4 regions of the Brucella sp. NBRC 12950 genome follow, and region 4 is predicted to be linked to each of the others. Evidence: predicted binding sites of a transcription regulator. Region 4 holds the regulator's gene; each other region holds the start of a gene.

Region 1 (4,541 bases), on a different contig from region 4:
GCATCTTTTGCCGCCTGATATTTGGCACTGCACTGCTTCATGGTAAGACCTTTGGCATCATCTGCAGCTGGCGTGGCTGCACTTTTCGCCGGTGCAGCAGCTTTCTTTGCGGGAGCTGCTGGAGCTGCAGGAGCTGCAGCTGCATCATCACCACACTGGGCTTTGCGGAAGTCGTTCCACTTTACATCGCCAAGCGTGCCAGCATCTTTGGCGGCCTGATACTTCGCGCTACATTCTTTCATCGTCAACGCACTTGCAGGAGATGAAAAAGCAAAGGCAGATGCGCCTAGAATGATTGCGGTACCAGCCAAGGCTGTAATGGTACGAATAGACATCTCGTCGCTCCCTATCGGATACGGACTATTGATTTTGTTGCATTCGGATTAGCGCTGACCGCTCAAAGCGATCTATTCAGAATATCCGGCCTGCTTTGCCGGTCTTCACACCTTGTAAATTTGTCTTCACCACCAAGCTTGATGCCAGACAAGTTGACTGTCAATCACTCTCTTAATATTACCACTGTCTACAATACAAAAATTCTAACCGTCATTCTTTAGTCGTTACGTAAATTTGAATGACGCGAAGTAAATATACAGTATTTCCATGAACTTGTCTCAGATTTATTGCAACACAGTTAAAATCCGGAGCTTGCCCAGATGATAAAAAGGATCATGATCATTGGAGGCGCAGGTTCGGGAAAGTCCACCCTCGCCCGTTCGCTTGGTGCAATCACCGAATTACCAGTTATTCATATCGACACCATCTATTGGCTACCCAATTGGACAATGCGCTCTCGGGACGAAATCGGCCTTCTGAGCGATGAGGTTGCGGATCGCGATGAATGGATATTCGAAGGCAATCACAGCGAAACAATGGCGTATCGCTCAGCACGCGCCGACATGCTTATTTTTCTGGATATCTCGACCCTAACACGCCTTTGGCGAGTCCTGCGCAGAACACTTCGCCATTACGGTCAATCCCGTCCTGATATGGCGGAAGGCTGTGACGAGCGCTTTGATTGGGAATTCCTGAAGTTCGTGGCTAATTACCGCAAAAATGGGCGTATTCGGGCAAAATCTTTTCTGGAAAGCGCCCCTTCGCATCTGAAAAAGCATCATCTACGCAGTCCCAAGGATGTAGAGCAATTTCTCAGTGAAACTCGCAACGAAATAATCCGAAAAAATGAGCGGTCAAAGCCGAGCTAAAATAAAAATGCTACGTTCAAAATAACAATTTTGCTAGCAGTGCCGTCGGGCATCCGCGATGCTATATTTGCGAGGTCTCCCAAGACTTGGCGCTGGCGCGTGGCACATTATCCATCGGATCAGCGGGAATATGCATACACTCAAATGGCGGATCATTGCTCCGGCCCTTTGAGTAATCTTGTTCGAATTTCCGGTTTTCGCAGTTCTGGAGTTAAATGTGACCGATATCGCAGATAGCGCCTCCCCGCTTGTCGATGTGACCAGCAAACTGGGGGGCGATCGTCATCGCCTTTATGAAGATGCAATCGCCATGTTGATTGGCACTTCATTCATTGCGTTGGGCATTACGCTTTATAGTCAAGCGACGCTTATGACAGGCAGTACGGCAGGAATCGCGCTGCTGATCCAGTATGCCACCGGCATCGGATTTGGCTTGCTTTATTTCGTGATCAATCTGCCGTTCTACTATTTCGCTGCAAAGCGGATGAGCTGGCCATTTACGATCAGAACGTTCATCGCCGTGGCGCTTCTATCTCTCTTTGCCAAACTCATCCCTCTATGTGTTGATTTCAGCTCAATCAATCCGCTCTTTGCAGCGCTTATGGGCGGCACACTTATGGGCATGGGCGTTCTGGCACTTTTCCGCCATCGTTCCGGCGTGGGCGGCGTCAATATTCTCGCGCTTTACTTGCAGGATGCCTATGGCATTCGCGCTGGTTGGTTTCAGCTCGCGCTCGACATTATCATCATGCTCGGATCACTGTTTTTCATCCCGTGGGAGAACATGCTTCTGTCGCTTGTGGGTGCGATTGCGATGAACGTTATCATCGCAATCAACCACAAGCCGGGGCGCTATCTCGGGATCAGCTGAACAAAAAGCCGCCTCATTGGGCGGCTTTTTGGTTTCTACATTCCGTAGTTCAGTGAGAAGTCATCCACTCGCGTGCACCACGCAGTGCTGCTGCCAGCTCGCTCTTGCTCATAGTTGCTGCAACCTGATTGCGCATACGTTCCGCTTTCTGGTTGCCACGGATTGCTGCAATGTTAAGCCACTTGTGTGCTTCGACGACATCAATTTCGCAGTCGCGGCCGATGGCGTATTTCAAACCCATCTCCAGCAGGATACGATCCTGAGAGCCTGCCTTGTCGTGCTGTATAACGCTCTGAAACTGTGTCATTTTCTTTGTCCCTGTTAAATCCCGAGAACCGTCCGCTCTTTGTTTCCGTGACTGGCTTTCACCGGCCCGGAACCGTCGGATCTGTCGTTCCGTTCATGGTCTTTAAGATAGGCGACAGGATTAAAATGCGCGTTAAACCAGATGCTTAACAACGCGACAACGAAATCCCAACAAGGAGTAAATTTGGGATTTTGTTAAACATCCAAGCTTCGCGAATTGCAGCGTTTTTCCGAAATTGCCGCTTTTTCATCCACAGTGCTTGGAAACCAGATGATAACCATGGCATCGATTGGCTTTGTTGAGAAAGTGATTATCGGCGAATTCGAAGCCACCAATTATCCCTCTTCCGCTTCGGACCAAACTCGATTACGTTTACGTTTGCGTAAGTTTTCTGCAGAGCTGAAAATAGAGAGCTTTGCGGCATTTTGGGAGGAATGCATGATCCGCACTTTTATTATGGGAATGACCGCCGCCGTAGCACTGACGGCAGGCTTAGCCGCACCAGCATTTGCTGAAGAAGCAATTGTCGGTACTTGGAAACGCCCGAATGGTACGATTATCAGCTACGCAGCTTGCGGCGGCGGTAAATATTGCGGCACGGTGCAGACCGGCGAATATAAGGGCAAGTCGATTGGCACAATGTCTGGCAAGGACGGCAGCTACAAGGGCGAAGTCAACAAGCTAGACGAAGGCAAGACTTACACAGGCAAGGCCAGTGTCAAGGGAAACACTCTCTCGCTTTCGGGCTGCGTCATGGGCGGCCTGATCTGCAAGAGTGAAAGTCTCGCACGGCAGTAAGCGAATAAAATAAAAAGGCGGCTTCTAAGCCGCCTTTCTTTCAAGCATTTCTAACCAAAGCGAATTAGCGCGCCTTCTGGCCGAAAAGAATTTTCTGCGCTTCCTTGTCATTGGCGAGGTTAGACTTTTCGCGCTCTTCCTTGCCAACCAAGAGACCACGCTGAACGGCAGGTCGTGCATTCATGGTTTCATACCAGCGCTTGAGGTTAGGGAAATCCTCCAGCTGCTGATCATAGTTTTTGTAAGCGTTGATCCAACCAATGCTGGCCATGTCAGCGATAGAATATTCGCCTGCGATAAAGTCTTTGCCTTCTAGCTGACGATTCAGGACACCATAAAGACGGTTGACCTCATTGGTGTAGCGATCGATGCCATATTGCACCTTTTCCGGCGCATAAACGCGGAAGTGCCCGGCCTGACCCGACATGGGGCCAAGTCCACCCATTTGCCACATCAGCCATTCATCAACGGCGACACGCTTGCGTTCATCCGTTGGATAGAATTTTCCGAACTTGCGGCCGAGATACTGAAGAATTGCGCCTGATTCAAAAACCGAGATCGGCTCGCCGCCCGGCCCTTCGGGGTCGACGATCGCTGGCATACGGTTATTGGGTGCAATTTTGAGAAAGTCCGGCTGGAATTGATCGCCCTTACCGATGTTCACATATTTGACTTCATAAGGAACGCCTAGTTCCTCCAGCATGATGCTGATTTTGAAGCCATTCGGGGTAGGCCAATAATAAAGCTCAATGGGTTTTGTCTGCTCAGCCATGGGTATCTGTCTCCCGCTTTCTTGGCTTTGTCCGTATTTCCAATGCGGGTTAACATAAGCGCCGTGCAGCCCGGCACAAGTGCGAAGCGATCAAGTTAGTGAAACATCAATATTTTTGAACGCCGGATGAATGCAGCTCTCAGGAGCAGTTCAGGTCGCATCCTTAAACTCAAGCCCGTAGAGCAAACGCTTTTAAAGCCGGGGGAATTATGCTGCTGTGGCGCGTTACGATTGTCTGTTTAATGATTGCCGGTTTTGCGATCATCGCGAGCCTTTTTGTTGATCGCAAATATGATGTTTATCGCGACCAGCCGGTCGTTGGCCCTATCACAGCAATGCACCTCAAGCATGTGGACGGAGACAGGCGGCTATGATCTCGCGTTTCCGTATTTCAGCAGGGATTGCGCTTCGTGTCCTGCTTTTCACCGCCGTCTTCACCGGTCCTGCGGCAACCTTCGCCTACACCCAAATAGGGCAGAAAGCGCAAATGAACGGGGTCGGCCTCGTACTGTATGTAAGCCTTCAAAGAAGTGCTTAAACAGGGACATGCGCGTGTCATGGAGTTTGCTATACTAAGTCATGACACAG
Region 2 (4,541 bases), on a different contig from region 4:
TCAACTGGCTAAAGCCAGCTTCATCTTCTTCATGCTGATCAAGCCCTGTCTGGCGCTGGGCGATTGCTCCGCTGCGAAGTGCTGCCAGGCGCATCATGTCGAAGCCAAAACCGGCATCAAGCGGATCGGTGAGAGCCTTGAGCCGCTCCCGCGCCAGCCTGAGAAATACCCGATCTTCACGCAAAGGCTGGCCAGTTTCGATACGGATATGGCGCACCTCACCGTCGACACGGAAGAAGGATGCTTCGATCAGCAGCGCCCCTTTTCCCTCGACTTCAAGAAGTGCAAACAGCTCCTGCGCCAGTTCTTGCAGAATGTGTTCGACCAGCTCCATGGCGGTCACTGGTTCGGACAGGCGGCGTTCGGCAATGTTGAGCGGCACGATACGCAGGGGCGAAATCGGTGCGCGCTCCTGTCGTGCCAGCCGGTCAAGTTTGGTGGCAAGGTCGGTTCCAAAACGCGCAGTCAAGGCTGCGCGGGGCAGCGCCATCACATCGCCAATGCGCTTTAGCCCGGCGCGTTTAAGGCCCGTCTCAGCAGCCTCGTTCAGTTCAAGAGAGCTGATCGGCAGGCGTGGTAAAAAATGGTCGACACCAGCCTTGCTGAAGACGCCGCCGCGAGTTCCGCGCGCCAGAAGCCGTGCGGCAAAGCTGTTGTCAGCCATTGCCGCCTGTATGTTCAGGCCAGCACGTTCAATCCGCATGATTGCGTCCTCACGCATGGCAGCAAGCCCGCCAAAAAGATGTGCGCAGCCGGTGATGTCGAGCATCAGCCCATGCGGCTCGTCGAAGGCTATAAGCGGCGTGTAGCGTTCGCACGAATGGGCAAGACGCTTGAGCAACGCTGCATCGCGTTCTGGTGCGGCTGTTGCAACGTCAAGCCTTTCCACCCGCGCTCGCGCATCGGTCAGCGCCATACCGGGGAAAAGACCGAGCTTTGCAGCTGTAGCATCCACTGCCGTCAGGTGCAGCGCATTGGCCGTGCGCTCGGTGACGACAAGCGGCAGTTTTTCTGTGCCATCATGCTGAATGTTGTTGCGAAGCCGGTCGGTCGGCAGAAACGGAAACCAGAGGGCGAGGAACACGCGATCTGCCGTTCTGTTCGGCTGTTGCAAATTCAAGGGTTTCATTGTTCCATTCCATGATCCATTGCCCACAGGTGCCGTGTCGATTGCGTTCCAGAATTGCGGAAAAAACCGGCTTTCCGGGTGCATTCGCTCCGCTGGAGCGGGAGGATGCAGGCGCCACCCGCCAGCGGCTGACGGCAGCGCTCTGCACTCCTGTCCGGTGGCTCCTGAGCAGGATGACAGGCAAGTGTGCGGTTTCGGTTGCCAAAAGCAGGCGACGCGAGGCGGTCAGGTCGAGACATTTAGGCTGGCCGCTCACCGAGGCGACCACGCCGGAAATGAGGTTCGAAGCCTTGCCGCTTGCCTCTTCAAGCGCATCATTTGCTGCTTTTAAAACATCTTGAGCGGTGGGGCAGCGCACGATCAGCAGCCGTGACGGATTGATTCCGAAGGCATGAAGTCCCGGCGGATAAAGCCCGCCATATTCGCTTGAAGCGCTTTCTTCCTCAATCCAGATGATTGGTCTTCTTGAAGGGGATGCACGCAAAGCCATTGCCAGTGCGAAACCGGTAGCGGCCATATGTGCACCGGGGTTTTCAGCAAAAACCTCATGAAGTGCATCACCTCTCAGGCCATGCGGAAAAGCATCATCAGCTTCGGCAAGGCCGAGCGTGAAACTGCCTGCACGCCCGCAGCCTGTTCCGGTCTCGTCTGTAAAACTCGCCTGTGAGGCATTGCCTTCGATGGCCGTAACCATGCGCCGCAACGCCGTGATGTCGATGCCGCTCACGTTCAAAACCCTGTGTTTGTAAGGATGCAATTCCAGACGTAAACTGCTTCACGCTTTTATTGGAATGCTATTTGTTCACTTTATGTTCTAGTATTGAATCGAGTCCGCCAAGAGTCAAGCGGGATCAGCTGTGAGGATGTGTGGATAAGAAAAATGCTCCCTCTCAGATCGTGCTCTGAAAGGAAGCATCTATGGTCGTGGTTGATCAGATCAGGCGGCTTCTTTGAAAGGCACTCCCGCCAGTTGGGCGATATGGCCACCAAGATCGGTGCCAGCACCTGCTGCATTGACGGTATCAAAATAATCATGCCAACCGGTGGCGGTGATTCCGGCAATCAGCATGTCGAGAGCCATCTCATCCGGGAAGCGCCAAATCGCGAAAAAGCTCTGCTTCGGCGCATAAGGTTTGGTTGGGTCAACAGGACCCAGGGCCAGAGCCTCGATACCACGTTCGGCCAGACCGCCCATGCCAGCACCGACCTTTTCAAAGAAAGCCTGCCTGCCTTTAAGATCAAGTGCCAGCCAGCTTGCCTTGGGTGAATAGAGTTCTGCGAGATAATGGGTCATGTCGTTTCCGGGAAGTTATTTAGAAAAGGAACGGAGTGCGCGTTTGCAGATACGTGCAGTCGCGGGATTTGTGCTTGCTTCAAGACAGTCTGCGCAAAGCGCCTTGACCCATTCGGGTCGGCTTTTGGCCGCATCATTGAGCCAGTTGGCGACCGAATCCTGCACATAAGGTGCGGGATCGGCGCGAAGTGGTGTCAGAATTGACAAAGCCTTTTCAGGGGCTTCTTTCAGGCTTTTGATATGTGCCGACCAAACGCCACGCGGGCGGGTGGCTTCGCAGGCAAATCGCCGGATATAGGGGGACGGATCGGCAGTCCATGGCGTAAGCAGTTGGATCGTCTGGTCAATCTCAGAAGAAATATGCTCGCGAAGACCGAGCCATGCCCATTCGCGCACGCCAAAATGTGGATCATCTGCGAGTGGGCGTATGAGCTTCAGACGTTCTGAAAGAGAAAGGCTTTCTAACTGGCCGATGGCAAAACAGGCCCAGCCGCGCACAGTATCTGACGGATGAGCACTCAGAGAACCGATTGCTTGACCGCCAGTGCTTGCGAGCAAAAGCTGTGCTGCCAGCATCATGCGGCGTGAAATGCCAAGATCTTTGGCTTCATGCATTGTCTGCAAGGCATCCTGACCAATAGTCGGAAATGCGTTTTGCATGAGGCTCGCAAAGTCAATCGCCAGACATTCGGTCAGTACGGTCGTTTCAACCGTTCCGCTGTGTAACACAGAAAGTCGTTCGGCCGAGATATCGGAAATTTTCAGCGGCGATTTGCTCATGACTTTCGTCCCGCATCCGTGCGGCTGAAAATACGGCGCAGCAATGTGCTGAGCACCGCTTGTTCATCGGCGGAAAGATCGCTCATCAGGCTCGCAATCCATGTTGTATGTTCAACGAAAAGCTGTTGCGCCAATCGCGCTCCTTCGGATGTCAGCCTGATCGTCAGTTTGCGGCGATCCTGCGTGTCCGCATGGCGCTTGAGAAAGCCATCGCGTTCCAAGCCATCAAGCAGGCCGGTAATAGTCGCGCGTGTCACGCCAGCACGCTCTGAAAGCTCGTGTGGTGAAAGGCCATCAGGCGCATTCTGCAAAAGAAACAACAGAACAAACTTGCCTTCGGAAAGCTTGTGGGGGGCAAGCCTGTTGGCACAATCGTGGTCAATTGCAGCGGCAAGCGACAGGATTTCAAAACAGGTTTTCAGCGCGTCAGCAGACGGGCTGCTGCGGCGTTCCAGTTCACCCAGAAGGGCGTGATGTTTTTGCTCGATAATTTCCATATGTCGCCATATAGTATGGCGCCATACTAAAAGCAAATGGTTTAGATCGTCTGACTGAGATTGGATCGTCTTGATAGGCTTCGCTATACGGTTTATATATGTTTCATATATATCGAACTGGAAAGTATTATGGGTATCGTAAAAATCAGCGATGAACTGCATGAGGAATTGCGCAAGGCAAGTGATGTCATGTGCCGTTCGATCAATGCGCAGGCTGAATACTGGATGAAAATCGGTATGTTGGCACAGGCAAATCCGGAACTGTCCTTCAATGAAATCGTGCAGAGGCAGTTACGCGCGGCACAGGTCGAGCTTCCCGTTCTGGTGGTACAATCATCATGACAAAGACACCTGCCGAGGTGGAAAAAATGGCGGCTTCAGGCGCGCTGCTGGCGTCCGTTTTTACACTTCTCGATCATACACCGCTTGCTGGCCTGACTACGATGCAGGTCAATGATCTGGTCGAGGATTATATCACCCGCGAATTACAGGCGCGGCCTGCAAGCAAAGGGCAGTATGATTTTCCTTATGTGCTCAATGCCTCAAGGAATGAAGTCGTCTGCCATGGAATGCCATCAGATAGCGAAATCATCACCGATGGTGAGATCATCAATTTCGACATTACGCTTGAGAAGGACGGCTATATCGCTGATTCCAGCAAAACCTATATGGTCGGTGAAGTGGCTCCCTTTGCTTCGCGTTTGGTGCGTGTGGCCTATGAGGCACTATGGAAGGGTATTGCTGCCGTGCGTCCTGGCGCTACGCTGGGCGATATTGGCTATGCTATCGAGCGTCACGCAAAGCGTCATGATTACAGCGTGGTGCGTGAATATTGCGGCCA
Region 3 (4,541 bases), on a different contig from region 4:
AAATCGTCAATTCGACACCCATCGGTGCGGCGGAATAGGAGATGTCAGGTGAAACAATGTCAATCAAAGGACGACGCTCAAATTCATTCATCAGTTGATTATGATGGTCAGACAATAAGTTTGCGAGCGCCAATGACAATCCGCTCATTGCCTGAAGGCTCAAATCCATCTTCAACGAGTGTCCCTGATGGTCTTCACAGCTTTCTGACAGTCGATATCTCGATCTGTGTAATCGCCTTCGCGCTTTGGTCCGTTCATGGCTTCCTCCGTTTTGAATGGAGGTAGGGCCCAGGCATTGGATGGCTAGGCCGCGCTGAAAACTACGTGATTCACCAAGTGTTTGGTTGGCATTCCATATTGCATTTCATGTTGCGTGGATTTGCCGGGGGGGGGGTGTAACTCGTTGTAATTACAGAGAATCTATTTGCAACAAGACGCGACATGAAATCTTACACCAGTCATCTGGCGATATGCGGTAAATCATTGATTTTATTGATTGAATTTTTGGAGGCCTCACCCGGAATCGAACCGGGGTGCAAGGATTTGCAGTCCTCTGCGTAACCACTCCGCCATGAGGCCTTCCGAAGAGATCTATCAAATCAGACAGTACTCTCTTGGTCAGTTCCAATATTGATCCAGACACACTTCGTCAAGCCGTTAGCAGCGATTGTTTGCTTTTTCTCCAAGACTTTCCATAAGATGCTTTGAAAGATAATTATTTCTCTGTCTCACGATCGGACGGGGTTTGGGGGCGTGCGAGATTGCCCTTTGAAAATGTATATCCTGTTTCCACGGCACTGTGGCCAAATTTGTCACGCAGACGGTCGATAGCACCTTCAGCCACGGCGCGTTTTGCAGCTTGAGTATCAACGAGGTCGGGTGGATCAGCACGCTCATCCGATGAAAGCTCACTTACTCCGATGCCAAGTAGACGGAATCTGGTTCCATCCAGTTCCTTTTCAAGAAGCTGCAGACCAGTGCGGAAGATCCGGTCGGCCAGTTGCGTCGGATCGGCTAACTGCCGATTACGCGTTCGAAGTTTGAAATCCTGTGTCTTGAGCTTCAGAACCACGGTGCGTCCAGCGATATCACTGGCCTTTAAGCGCTGTGAGACCTTTTCAGACAGTGCGCGCAGCACGGGCACCAAATCACCAGCCTCTGAAAGATCCTTATTGAACGTGGTTTCAGCTGAAACGCTCTTCATATCGTGCTCAGGCTCAACTTGTCGGCTGTCCTGTCCGCGTGAAAGGCGAAACAAACGCTGCCCCATCGTGCCATAAGCCTTCATGAGCGTGCCTTCATCCATCGTCTGAAGTTGTCCAATGGTGCGAATACCGTCACTCTCGAGCTTTGTATTGAATGATCTTCCGACACCCCAGATCATGCTGACCGGTTTGTCACGAAGAAAATCGAGAGCCTCCATTTCACCTATAACGGAGAAACCTCGCGGTTTTTCAAGGTCGGATGCAACCTTCGCGAGATATTTGCAATAGGATAGACCTACGGAAATCGTGATGCCGATTTCCGCTTCAACACGTTTGGCAAAACGAGCAAGCACCATAGCGGCTGGTGCACGGTGAAGTCTCTCTGTGCCACCCAAATCGAGAAATGCTTCGTCTATGGAAATCGGTTCCACTAGTGGTGTCAGTTCGTGCATAAACTGCCGAACTTCACGCCCGACCTTAACGTATTTTTCCATGTTGGGCTTGACAACAACAGCTTGCGGACAGGCTTCAAGCGCTTTGAACATAGGCATCGCAGAACGTACGCCGTGAATGCGCGCAATATAGCAAGCCGTTGAAACCACACCACGTTTTCCACCGCCGATTATCAGCGGCTTGTCACGCAATTCAGGATTGTCTCTCTTCTCTACGGAGGCATAAAATGCATCACAATCCACATGGGCGAGCGATAATTTGTATAACTCGGCATGGCGCAAAAGTCGCGGGCTGCCGCAAGCTCGACAACGGCGCGCTGATTCCAGCTTTTGCAGCGACAAACAATCGCGACAAAAGCCCTGTTCTGAACTGTTTATAACGGGTTGTTCGGACATGGTAGCGTGTGTTTGTATGAACATAAAAGGAACATCGCTTTATAGCACTAAAGCGAGCCAATGCCATCGATACTCTGTCACCCTGTCAGCTGTGCCCTTGACATTGGCAAGGATATCACCAAGTTTAGTGTTATGAATAACCGCTTTGCTTCCATACTCCATCGGGTTCAACCGATCACGGGATAGCAACCCTCGAGGCCTGCCTTGCGCAGAGGGCTCCGGGGGACGGGTTGCCGCTTGGTTTCAAGCGGAATTGTTAGAAGCGCTTTCATTCAAAATTCAAGCAAATGCTCCGGCCGGGATTCGGTTTGGAGAACAATTATCCTTAGACAGCAGTGAGCTATCGTCATGAGCGAAAAGAATCGCAAGAAGCCAAAGATCGTCGTCAGCGATATTGACCATGAGCGCCTGACAATTCTGGCCGGCAACGTCTCCGAAAAGTTGGAGGAGGTGGCCGAGGAGTTGATGCAGGAACTCGATCGCGCAAAAGTCGTGCCGCAGAAAAAGCTGCCTGCAGACGTCGTTCGCATGGGTTCGATGGTAGAGTTTCGCTCAAACGACGGTCATGAACGCAAAGTAACGTTGGTTTATCCCGGCGAGGCAGACATTGCGCAAGGCAAGATTTCTATTTTAACCCCAATCGGTACTGCTCTTATTGGCCTTACTCCGGGCCAGTCCATGTCGTGGATTGCACGTGACGGCAAAGCCCATGAGCTGAGCATTATCAGTGTATCGAATGCTGAAGCCGTAAGCGCTGCATAAACTCTGCAGGGCTGAAGGCGACAAAAGCTCCGCAATGCGGGGCTTTTGTCAAAGATGGTTATTAATGCCCCCCGGTAACAGTGCCATGGCCTTTTCTATAAGGGCAGGATCGCGTCCAGTTTCTTCGCAAAAGCGTATCAAAGTTGGTTCATGCCCGAGAAAGAATTGGAGCACGCCTGCGAGAAAGCCCGGTTCCTGTGCAGCAGAGCGAATAGATGATGCTTCAATTCCGGTGAGTGCGAGAAAACGCGGCAATAGATCCTTGTCTTGAGCCAACCACACAAGCGCTTCTACCGCTAGGTTTTCAGCGTCGGCTCGGCTTAACAGCGTCTTCATATGATCTCTCCAATTAACTCTTTGTTTTAAATGATTTTATGCAGAAAAATTGCTTTCTTCCGTTTTGAGGAAAGCCTTAGACTGTGGCCTTTGTTTAATAGCCCAAAGTCTTAACGACAATGCGGGATTTGGCGAATATTTGCCTTTCGTCAATGAAATGCGCTTAAACTATAGTGGAGCTATATGGGCAGGACAGACAAGGCAACCTTGTTTTACCTCGGGAAAGATTAAGGCCAAGGAATATTCGATGACGAAAAGTGTCATGATCGTCGAGGACAACGAACTCAATATGAAGTTGTTTCGCGATCTTATCGAAGCCAGCGGATATGAAACAATCAGGACACGAAACGGTCTTGAGGCACTTGATCTTGCGCGCGAACATCGTCCCGATCTTATTTTGATGGATATCCAGCTTCCGGAGGTTTCCGGTCTGGAAGTGACCAAGTGGCTTAAAGATGATGAGGAATTGCGGCATATCCCAGTGATTGCGGTGACGGCCTTCGCCATGAAAGGCGATGAAGAACGCATTCGGCAGGGAGGCTGTGAAGCCTATATATCCAAGCCGATCTCGGTGCCACGGTTTATAGAAACCATAAAGTCATACTTGGGTGACGCTTAAACCTTTTCGATTTGGGGAATCTCGCAAGGGTTAGAATTTTGGGGGGCTGGCTGATATGACTGCAAGAATTCTTGTCGTTGATGCTGCAGAATCAAATGCAAAGCTGCTTGAAGCGCTGTTCTTGAGCGAATATTACGAGGTCGTGACCGCTAATAAAGGCGCAGAGGCGATCGAGATTTGCCTGGGCGGGCAGATCGATGTGATTATCCTTGATGTTGTCATGTCGGATATGGACGGCTTTGACGTTTGTCATCGCCTGAAAGTCGACCCGCGCACCTCCAATATTCCGGTTGTGATTCTAACTGCTCTGAATAGTTCTGAAGACAAGATCAAAGGGCTTGAGGCCGGAGCGGATGATTTCCTTTCGAAGCCCGCGCAGGATCGTCAGCTCCTTTCACGGGTGAAAAGCCTTGCGCGTCTTAAAATGGTTTCGGATGAGCTTTTCCAACGCACTGGCACTGTCGCTGACACAGAAGTCGAAGCTCTACTCGTGACCAAATTATCCGGACGCTTTGGCGGCGGAGAGGATGCTGCACGTATCCTGGTGGTGGATGAGAATGAATTGGCAGCAGCACGGCTGCGCCTCATTCTCGGCGAGGACTATTTCGTCGATGTCGCACATGATGCAAATACGGCGCTCATCAAGGCGATTGAGAATGATTACGACAGCATCGTCATTTCGGCAGATTTTACCTATTACGACCCATTGCGCCTATGCTCCCAGATACGCACAATTGAACGCACACGGCTTGTTCCGATCATTCTGATCGT
Region 4 (4,541 bases):
GTCGTGATGCTCTGCGCATTGCTGGATGACCGTGCTGCCATCAGTATGCGCAATTTGGCGATTGCGTCTGTCGCGATGATTGCAATTTCTCCGCATGAAATTCTTGGTCCGAGTTTTCAGATGTCTTTTTCGGCGACTGCGGGATTGATTGCTGCATTTGCATGGTGGAGCGACAGGAAAGCACGTAATCAAACGGCCAATGAAAATCGACGTTCTAACCCACGCGGGTTCGTATCAAAAATGCTCATTCCTGCGGTGGCGACAGGAGCAACATCGATTGTTGCCGGTATAGCGAGCGGAATATTCGCCGCCTATCATTTCAACAACACCGCACCCTTAGGCCTTGTCGGAAACGTATTGGCCTTGCCGGTTATCTCGATCCTTGTGATGCCCTTTGCAGTGCTGAGCTTGGTGATGATGCCATTGCAGCTTGATTGGCTGCCACTACAGATCATGGGATTTGGTGTCCTATTGGTCAGGCATATTGCAAGTCTGGTCGCTAGCTTTTCTCCTGACGGTAATCCCGGCGTCATGCCTGCAAGCACGCTTATCCTCTGGACTGTAGCGCTTGTTATCGCGGTTGTTTCCACGACCCGGTTGCGATGGCTGGCTTTACCTTTTGTCATTGCCGGGCTTGTCGTTTTTATACGAACGCCATTGCCGGATATTCTCGTTAGCGAGGATGCAAAATTTGTGGCCGTGCGCTTGCCTGATGGTAAATTCGCAGCCAATCGCAGCAGACCGCCAAAATTCACAGGTCAAAACTGGCAGACAGCCTATTTGATCGAAACGTTTATTCCGCCGCAGATTATAAAAAAGCAGAAGCTGGTATCCGCCACTGATGCGTTTGTCTGCGAAGAGGGACTGTGTACGATCCCTTTGCGGGACGGGCGGATGTTTGCTTATACCGCGCAGGAGGAAATGAAGGACATCGCCTGCAATATTGGCGACATCGTCGTTCTTGCGATAGCAGGCAAAAATCTGAGCTGCGAGCGCCCTGATGTGCTCGTGGTGGATCGAAAAGAGCTTGCCTTAAAAGGAACGCTTGAACTCAGGTTGGGGCAGAAAAAGCCCTCGAAAGGCGAAGCTGCAACAGTTTCGGCTGTCCATGAAGTCGACAACGAAGATAAGATCTACCGATTCGAACCGGCAAAACCTCGTAAATTAGCCGGCTATGCAGATGATCTGAGCTTTGCCATTGATGCGCCCGCGAGGCCTTGGCACCTTCATCGTCTTTATTCGCGAGCAGCGCGGGGGCTAGCTGAGCGCGAATATCAAAAGAAGGCTGGCTCTGAAAAGAACTCCAAGCTCGAAGCGGCTCCAGCTTTTACAGATAAATCAGAGCCACTCTAGTTCATGGTTTTCTGGCAGACTTACAGCCATTCCAGCTAAGAATGAATCGTTGGAACCGCTGAAATTGATTGTCTTTACGCATTATCCGACGCATCGCAGCAGAAAAAGAAATCAGTCCGGCGAACTGATTTCCCTGCGGAGACGCTTCGCACTTTTGCCGGAAATACTATGAACATTAACCGCCACATATCTCACGGAAGTGCAGCGGTTATGTGTAACATTTAATAGCGTCGGATCAGACCGATAAGCTTGCCCTGAACGCGCACGCGATCAGGTCCGAAGATGCGGGTTTCGTAAGCCGGGTTTGCTGCTTCCAATGCGATGGAAGCACCTTTGCGGCGAAAACGCTTCAATGTCGCTTCTTCGTCGTCCACCAGTGCGACGACAATTTCGCCCGGATTGGCTGTATCACCACGTTTAATGATGACTGTATCGCCGTCGAAAATACCGGCGTCGATCATCGAATCGCCTTTGACTTCCAAAGCGTAGTGTTCACCGGCACCCAGCATTTCCGGAGGAAGGCTCAGTGAATGTGTCTGATTCTGGATAGCCGAGATCGGCACACCGGCAGCGATGCGTCCCATCATAGGCACAGAAACCATTGTTGAGGAATCATTGTCCGCCATGACCGGAGCAGGGCGCGCCGGTGGAGGAGGGGGAGCTTTACCAAGGCTTCCTTCGATGACGCTCGGAGCGAACTTCTTTTGCGAGTTCAAGCCCGGTGCTATCGAATCTGGCAACCGCAGGACTTCCAGAGCGCGTGCTCTGTTAGGAAGTCTGCGGATAAAGCCACGTTCTTCCAATGCCGTGATGAGGCGATGAATGCCCGATTTCGAGGCTAGATCGAGAGCCTCTTTCATCTCGTCAAAAGACGGAGGGATGCCCGTCTCTTTAAGACGTTCATGAATGAACAGCAGAAGCTCGTGCTGCTTACGGGTCAACATGCGCTACACCCTCCAAACCAGAATCAAATAAAAACAAAACCAGAACGAACACTATATGTTCCAGTCTTGTTCTGCAATGGTTTTAAAATGATTAATGAGGGCGGGAATTGATGCCGTTCGTTACAGCATCAATATTGTGCAAGGATCTCCAAGCGCTGCAGCTGGCGCATTTTCTTCTCTGATCAGTAGTGCATTGGAACGCACAAGAGCAGAAAGCATCGAAGAATCCTGAACTGGAAATGGCTTTACAATCAATGTGCCGTCGATTGCCTTTTCTACCGTCGCACGAACAAAGTCCCTACGATGATCGTTTGCATTCATTGGCTGACCCAATTTCGCGGGACGAATATCTGCAGTTAAGTCAGTGCCCGATAGCTTTGCCACCAATGGGCGCAGAAATACGAGACTGCAGACGAGACTTGAAACCGGATTACCCGGCAGGCCGATGACATGCACGGTTTTACCCGAAACCGTCTTGCGGCCATACATCAGCGGTTTACCCGGGCGCATGGCGATCTTCCAGAAGTCTAGATCGACGCCGCAATTCTGTAAAGCCCCGTGAACGTAATCGCGATCTCCAACCGACGCGCCGCCAATCGTCACAAGAACATCGATGCCATCTTCGAGAACGGCACTAATTGCGGATTCGATCTTCGCAGGGTCGTCGATGATGATGCCCATATCTTCAGGCCTGCCGCCTGCGCGGCGAACGATTTCGGCGATGCCGACGCTGTTGGAGGCGACAATCTGGTCCTGGCCGGGAGCCGTACCGGGCGGTACGAGCTCGTCTCCTGTCGCGAGTATTGCAATGCGGGGTTGTTTGAAAACCGAGATGGCTGCGTTGCCGCTGGCCGCAGCAAGGGAAAGTGCCGGGGCGTCGAGTGCTTTTCCAACTGGAAGAACAACATTGGCCGGTGCAAAATCGAGACCTGCACGACGAATGTGGCGGCCTTTATCGAGACCTTGCCGGATCGTCAGCTTGTCGCCGGAGCGCTCCGTGTCTTCCTGGATAACGATGCTATCAGCGCCTGCTGGCATTGGTGCGCCGGTGAAAATGCGGACCGCCTGACGTTCGCCCAGCTGCCCATCGAAACGCTTACCGGCTGCTGATTCGCCAATTACGGTGAGTTCAAGCGGATAGCTGATATTTTCAGGTGAGATCAGCGCATAGCCATCCATGGCAGAGCAATCAAAGGGAGGTTGCAGAAGGTGAGCCTTCACAGGTTCAGCAACGACGCGTCCACCGGCTGAAGTCAAAGGAACCTGCTCAGAACCGTGTGGCTCTGCCGAGCTCAGGATACGTGCAAGGGCTTCATCGACCGGGAGAAGGGACATTGGCTTCCTCTCGTAGAAAATAATCTCGTTATTTCGCTTGTTCTGCGCATTATCTCACACAGGCTGCTAAATGCTCATGCTGGAAATGCTTCGCTGCTTAAAGCAGATTAACTGCGGCCATGAATTGATTTGCCGCAAGTTCGTTTGAAAATCAGGCTGTCCAGTCGCCTGATTTGCCACCACTTTTTGCGGAAACGCGAATATCGGTAATTTCCATGTGGCGATCAACGGCCTTTGCCATGTCATAGATGGTCAGGCAGGTGACTGATACGGCAGTCAGCGCTTCCATCTCAACCCCTGTGCGGCCTTTCAGCTTCGCAGTCGCAGAGACGCGTAGGCCGGGAAGTGATTGATCCGGTTCGATTTCCACCGAGACCTTTGTCAGCATCAATGGGTGGCAAAGCGGAATGAGATCAGCAGTCTTCTTCGCAGCCATAATGCCTGCCAGGCGGGCAGCACCGATAACGTCGCCTTTGGCGGCATTGCCTTCCAGAATGAGAGCCAGAGTTTCTGGCTTCATTTTGACTGCACCTTCAGCCGTTGCCTGGCGTTCAGTCTCAGCCTTATCGCCGACATTGACCATATGGGCGGCGCCAGTCTGGTCGATATGGGTGAGTTTGGCTGTCATGGCTTACACCTTGCCGGTCAGAAGTTCGCGGGTCGCCTGAGCAACGTCATCCTGGCGCATCAGGCTTTCGCCGATGAGGAATGTTCCGATATCCGACTTTTCAAGACGCAGGCAATCATCATGGGTGAAGATGCCGCTTTCGCCGACCAGAAGACGGTCCGAAGGCACCATCTTTGCGAGGCGTTCGGAAACAGCAAGATCGACTTCAAACGTGCGCAGATTGCGATTATTAACGCCAACAAGACGCGATGAAAGCTTCAGCGCGCGTTCGGTTTCTTCTT

Evidence for each region. The regulator LexA, encoded in region 4, represses DNA repair genes until DNA is damaged. The targets are predictions, from matches to a motif close to TGTTCNNNNTGTGTTCNG.
Region 1: QSJ70_RS11235 (sel1 repeat family protein) is a predicted target of LexA. The motif match lies at 2,469-2,486, and genes of this name have one in related genera.
Region 2: QSJ70_RS07650 (ImuA family protein) is a predicted target of LexA. The motif match lies at 1,929-1,946, and genes of this name have one in related genera.
Region 3: QSJ70_RS12015 (DNA polymerase IV) is a predicted target of LexA. The motif match lies at 2,070-2,087, and genes of this name have one in related genera.

Annotation. Positions count from the first base shown of each region.
Region 1 is NZ_BSQC01000005.1:348,118-352,658, forward strand. Features, by position in the region: gene QSJ70_RS11220 (antifreeze protein) at 1-335, opposite strand, end outside; gene QSJ70_RS11225 (P-loop NTPase family protein) at 657-1,205, shown strand; gene QSJ70_RS11230 (YitT family protein) at 1,423-2,076, shown strand; gene QSJ70_RS11235 (sel1 repeat family protein) at 2,126-2,383, opposite strand; gene QSJ70_RS11240 (DUF2147 domain-containing protein) at 2,822-3,181, shown strand; gene QSJ70_RS11245 (glutathione binding-like protein) at 3,246-3,953, opposite strand; gene QSJ70_RS11250 (hypothetical protein) at 4,163-4,327, shown strand; gene QSJ70_RS11255 (hypothetical protein) at 4,324-4,491, shown strand; gene QSJ70_RS11260 (AMP nucleosidase) at 4,533-4,541, shown strand, end outside.
Region 2 is NZ_BSQC01000004.1:51,119-55,659, reverse strand. Features, by position in the region: gene QSJ70_RS07655 (Y-family DNA polymerase) at 1-1,084, opposite strand, end outside; gene QSJ70_RS07650 (ImuA family protein) at 1,020-1,856, opposite strand; gene QSJ70_RS07645 (DUF6616 family protein) at 2,067-2,423, opposite strand; gene QSJ70_RS07640 (HEAT repeat domain-containing protein) at 2,439-3,203, opposite strand; gene QSJ70_RS07635 (MarR family winged helix-turn-helix transcriptional regulator) at 3,200-3,700, opposite strand; gene QSJ70_RS07630 (ParD-like family protein) at 3,830-4,042, shown strand; gene map (type I methionyl aminopeptidase) at 4,039-4,541, shown strand, end outside.
Region 3 is NZ_BSQC01000006.1:159,192-163,732, reverse strand. Features, by position in the region: gene QSJ70_RS12025 (hypothetical protein) at 1-163, opposite strand, end outside; tRNA gene QSJ70_RS12020 (tRNA-Cys) at 506-579, opposite strand; gene QSJ70_RS12015 (DNA polymerase IV) at 716-2,053, opposite strand; gene rnk (nucleoside diphosphate kinase regulator) at 2,402-2,815, shown strand; gene QSJ70_RS12005 (DUF3572 domain-containing protein) at 2,864-3,151, opposite strand; gene QSJ70_RS12000 (response regulator) at 3,399-3,770, shown strand; gene QSJ70_RS11995 (PleD family two-component system response regulator) at 3,826-4,541, shown strand, end outside.
Region 4 is NZ_BSQC01000001.1:530,813-535,353, forward strand. Features, by position in the region: gene QSJ70_RS02585 (ComEC/Rec2 family competence protein) at 1-1,353, shown strand, start outside; gene lexA (transcriptional repressor LexA) at 1,575-2,297, opposite strand; gene QSJ70_RS02595 (molybdopterin molybdotransferase MoeA) at 2,418-3,632, opposite strand; gene moaC (cyclic pyranopterin monophosphate synthase MoaC) at 3,784-4,260, opposite strand; gene trpC (indole-3-glycerol phosphate synthase TrpC) at 4,264-4,541, opposite strand, start outside.